Regions from separate parts of the Porphyromonas cangingivalis genome, predicted to be linked through region 1. Evidence: riboswitches for the same ligand, from Rfam matches in the RefSeq annotation. Region 1 holds a riboswitch; the other holds the start of a gene.

Evidence for each region. A riboswitch is a leader RNA that binds a small molecule or an ion and turns the genes downstream of it on or off. The one in region 1 is predicted to bind thiamine pyrophosphate.
Region 2: linked by a shared signal. The riboswitch ahead of thiS (sulfur carrier protein ThiS) and the one ahead of EL262_RS03635 (TonB-dependent receptor) in region 1 are both predicted to bind thiamine pyrophosphate.

What each region holds. Positions count from the first base shown of each region.
Region 1 covers NZ_LR134506.1:863,339-865,806, forward strand. The annotation lists gene nadA (quinolinate synthase NadA) at 1-344, shown strand, start outside; TPP riboswitch at 637-732, shown strand; gene EL262_RS03635 (TonB-dependent receptor) at 885-2,468, shown strand, end outside.
Region 2 covers NZ_LR134506.1:652,196-654,663, reverse strand. The annotation lists gene EL262_RS02755 (mechanosensitive ion channel family protein) at 53-910, shown strand; TPP riboswitch at 1,181-1,294, shown strand; gene thiS (sulfur carrier protein ThiS) at 1,406-1,606, shown strand; gene thiC (phosphomethylpyrimidine synthase ThiC) at 1,655-2,468, shown strand, end outside.

The DNA of each region.
Region 1 (2,468 bases):
TCCTTATTCATCCCGAGTCTGTAGCTTGCGATGACCCCAAGGTGCTGAAGCATGAGAGATGCCATGTAGGCTCGACAGCGGGGATCATGAAGCATCCCGCACAAGCCAATACAGATACATTTGTTATTGCCACCGAGCCCGAGACTCTATATGAGCTCAGACGCATCTATCCTGACAAGACTTTCATCCCCATAGCACCGGAGCATACTTGTGAATACATGAAGCTCACCACTCTCGAAGCACTCAGAGATGCTCTCTTGCATGAACGTTATGAAGTCAAGGTTGCTCCCGAAACTCGTAAAAAAGCCATTGTCTCCATCGAACGAATGATGAACGTAAAGTAAGTCCAAACATCCACTCAATATAATATCCATATCTCCCCCTTACTCAAACTTAGATCCCCTCTCCTGTATCAAGTTTAAGTAAGGGGAGTTTCTTTTACCGTTCCCTAAAAACTCCTCCTCACCTAATCTATCATCTCACTCGCCGGATAAGTCAAAATACATCCAAAAATCGTGGCCAACTTGAATCCCATCCTCAGGTTATAATGATTTAGAACAAACGCTCTTGCCGCAAACTCTCCTTTTATTTGTAAATCTACCATACCTTTGTTACCTTTGCAGGGATTTAATGATTAAAATCACTTAGGGGTGCTGTAGGTTTTACGGCTGAGAACAAACCCTTAGAACCTGATCGGATAATGCCGACGTAGGGAAAGTATTTAGGTTATGTGCCCGTCCGGGCTTCGACATATCACTTCAGATCATCTAAAAACTCCTACCCCTTCGTACGCCGTCAGCGTTTCACGGAATTGTGTCTCGTACTCCGATAGGGATTGATCATTCGATCAGAGTTATTCACTGTTTAAATCTGTTATTACAATAATGGTTAGAAAAAGTATTTCGATGCTGTCTTTGGCTATCCTCTTCGGAGCGATGACCACAAGGCTAATGGCGCAAGAGATGAAGTACGACATCAAAGATGAAGTCGAAGTCCTCGGTACTCGTCCGGGCGAGAAGACTCCTGTGACCCAACACCGTATCAAAGTGGACGACCTCACCAAGAAGTCCATCGCGTGGGACGTCCCTACCCTACTACAAGGGACGCCGTCTCTTGTTCTGTCGAGTGATGGTGGCATCATGGGAGGCTATACCTCATTCACCATCCGTGGAGTAGATGCTTCTCGTATCAATATCACGAACATGGGTGTTCCCCTCAATGATAGCGAGAGCCAGACGGTCTTCTGGGCAAATATGCCAGACTATGGCTCACGCCTTGATGACATCGTCATCGTCCGCGGAGCAGGATCTTCTACATTTGGAGCAGGATCTTTCGGAGCGACAATGGATATGCGTGGACGCAGACCAGCAAGAGAAGCAGGCGCACGCATTGCTACATATTGGGGCTCTTATGGTCTCAACCGCAATATGGTGAGCCTTGAGTCAGGTCGTCTGGCGAATGGATGGGCTTTCAGTGGTTATCTCTCCAAGATCAAAAGCGATGGGTATGTCGACCGCACAGGTGGCAAGGGTACAGCTTACTATCTCCATGCATCGCACAGAGGTGAGTCCACAAGCCTTGACATCATTCACAACTATGGCGAACAGCAGACGGGTATAGGCTGGAGAGGCCTTTCAGACGAAAATAAGGAGATCTTCGGCCGTCGTTTCAACGAAGCAGGGCTCATCAATCCTTCCGAGGCAAAAAAAGACCCCTCGGTAGCAAAGTACCACTACAATACAGACAATTACAACCAAGGTCACACCTACCTTATCTTCAAGCAAGACCTTATGCCGGGCTTGAAGTACGGTGCCACACTCCACTACACCAAGGGTGACGGTTATGCACACGAGTACCGTACAGGACGTAAGTTCAAGGACTATGATCTTCCTACTGTAGACGGCAAGAAGAGAACTTCACTCATCCGTAACAAACACTTGGACAACGATTTCTATGGTGCGATCATCAACCTTGACTACAACCGCAATGGTTTGCACCTCTCTGCCGGTGTTGCAGGCAACAGCTATACCAACCATCACTTCGGAACATTGGACTTTGTCATGGACAAGACACCGGACTTCATCCCCGGCCAAGAGTATTACCGCAACAAAAGCAAGAAGTCTGACTACTCTGCTTATCTCAAAGGAGAATACACCATCTTCGACAACACTCTCCTCTACGGAGACATCATGTACCGTCACATCACACATAAGATGAACGGCACAACAGACAGCTTCAACGATGTCACGAGCAAGCTCGATGTCCTCGACTATGATCTGAAGTACAACTTCTTCTTGCCTAAGGTCGGTATCCACCAGACCATCAACCGCAACCTCAGCGTTTACGCTTCATTTGCAATGGCTGGCAAGGAGCCTACTCGAAAGACATACACAGAGAGCATTAAATCTGAAAATGGCCTCATATCTCACCCAAAGCCTGAGTTCTTGATGGACTACGAATTGGGCTTC
Region 2 (2,468 bases), 210 kb from region 1:
TTGGTATCGATGGATTTATTTATATTTGCCATGTAATCAAATGAGCTTCGATATGACAGAGATATTGGAAAAACTAAAGGAAATAATGCACTTCGTTGTCTTTGATGTCGGAGGTAGCAACTTCACTGTGCTTACACTCCTTTATTTGCTCTTCGCGTCCCTTCTCCTTGTGTGGGGGACACGTAAATTGAGTGGCATCTTGGATAAATATATACTGGGACGACGCATCAGTGAGAGGGGTACAAGGCTTGCCATTGTCTCCATCATCAAGTACATAATCCTTGTGGCCGGGTTCATCTTTATTTTTGACTCTGCCGGGTTTAATTTAGGTGCATTCAGTTGGCTCCTTGGAGCTCTCGGGGTGGGGTTGGGTTTTGGTTTGCAGAACATCACGAGCAACTTTGTTTCAGGTATCATCATTCTTTTTGAGAGACCGATCAAGGTCGGTGACCGCATACAAGTCGGTGGGGTTTCGGGTGATGTCGTGGAAATATCGATGAGATCGACAACCATTGTAACCAATGATAATATCTCCGTAATCGTGCCCAACAATGAGTTTATCAATGGAAATGTGACCAACTGGTCTCACAACGACAGACGTGTGCGCTTCCATTATCCTGTGGGAGTGGCATACAAAGAAGATCCCGCGAGGGTCAAGGAGATTGTCCTTGGTGTTGCGAAGAAGCATCCCGGAGTCCTTCAGACCCCTCCCCCTGATTTTTGGTTTGTCGAGTATGGTGATAATGCCCTCAACTTCGAACTTGTGGTATGGACCTCCTCTTATATCCAGAAGCCTGTCGTCCTCAAGAGCGAACTTTACTATGAGATATTCAAAGAGTTTTCTCACCACGGTATCGAGATCCCATTCCCACAAAGGGATATCCACATCCGTACGCAAGGAAACTCATAATCTCCATTTATCTCAATCTTGATTTAGAAGATTGTGGCAAACGAAGGGCATATCAAGATAGTTCAAGATATGCCCTTTGTTTGCTATATGCTTAGGAAGCTTTTAATTTAAGGGGATCAGATACAACACTTTCAGATAAATCATCCTTCGTCTGATTCTGTTGTTCGACAGCAAATACCCAGACTTACTGTCTTGCCCAAGATCTTCGATGCATCACAAGAAAAGGGAGTAATGATTTGGATAAATCAAAATAGATATGTTACTTTGCCCTCGGAAACTTAGGGGTGCTACGGTTTCTGCAGGTTTTGCAGAAGTAGTGGCTGAGATTAGACCCTTTAACCTGATCCGGATAATGCCGGCGTAGGTAAAGACCGTTCTTCTATTTCACTATGGTGTACACAGGCGTCACGTTGATGTGATCGAGTACAGACCATCACCCATAAGGCTTTCGAGAGACTTAATTCTGTTGTGATGGTAAATATAGTGAATCCGACCATGCAAATATTACTGAACAAACGCTCTGTGGAGGTGCCCGAAGGTATGTCTCTGCAGGCTCTTGCTGTATCCCAAGATCTCGACACGAAGTATGTCGCCATTGCGGTCAATATGCACGTGATTAAGAGAGACAGCTGGGAGCAGACACTACTAAAAGAGGGGGATTGTATCACCATTATCGGTATATCCAAGGGAGGGTAATTTTCGTGAAATGTCAATCTTGAAACTTCTTAACTACATAAATTTATGATGAAACAAAAAGATCAAACCAAAGACCTTACCATTACTTCCGGACCTCTACCGGGTTCTGTCAAGATATATGTCGAGGGCAGTCGCACCGATTTGAAGGTGCCGATGAGACGTATCGACCTTTCGCCTACCATCGATGAGGATGGTAATAAGATCCAAAATGAATCCGTCATCGTCTATGATACCTCGGGACCATATACCGATCCTGATTATGTCGTAGATGTGCAGAGAGGTTTGCCACGATTTAGAGAGAGATGGATAGAGGAGCGTGAAGATGTCGTCCGTCTCAAGGAGCAAAGTTCGGAGTATGGACGCATGAGGCGCAAGGATGAAACGTTGGATCATCTGCGCTTTGCTCATCTCAACGAACAGCCGTTGGTGGCAAAAGATGGTCATATAGTGACACAACTTCACTATGCTCGCAAAGGGGTCATCACTCCCGAGATGGAGTATGTAGCCATCCGTGAAAATCAGCTTTGTGATCAGATCAAGGAGAAATACAAAAAAGAGAAAGGGGAGTCTTTCGGAGCAAATATGCCCGAATACATCACGCCTGAGTTTGTGCGCCAAGAGATTGCTGCCGGTCGTGCGATCATCCCTGCAAATATCAACCACCCCGAGGCTGAACCGATGATCATAGGGCGTAACTTCCTTGTCAAAGTAAATGCGAATATCGGTAATTCTGCAATCACGTCTTCCATTCAGGAAGAGGTCGAGAAGGCCGTCTGGGCGATGCGTTGGGGAGCCGATACGATCATGGACTTGTCCACCGGACGCAACATTCATGAGACAAGAGAGTGGATTATCCGCAACT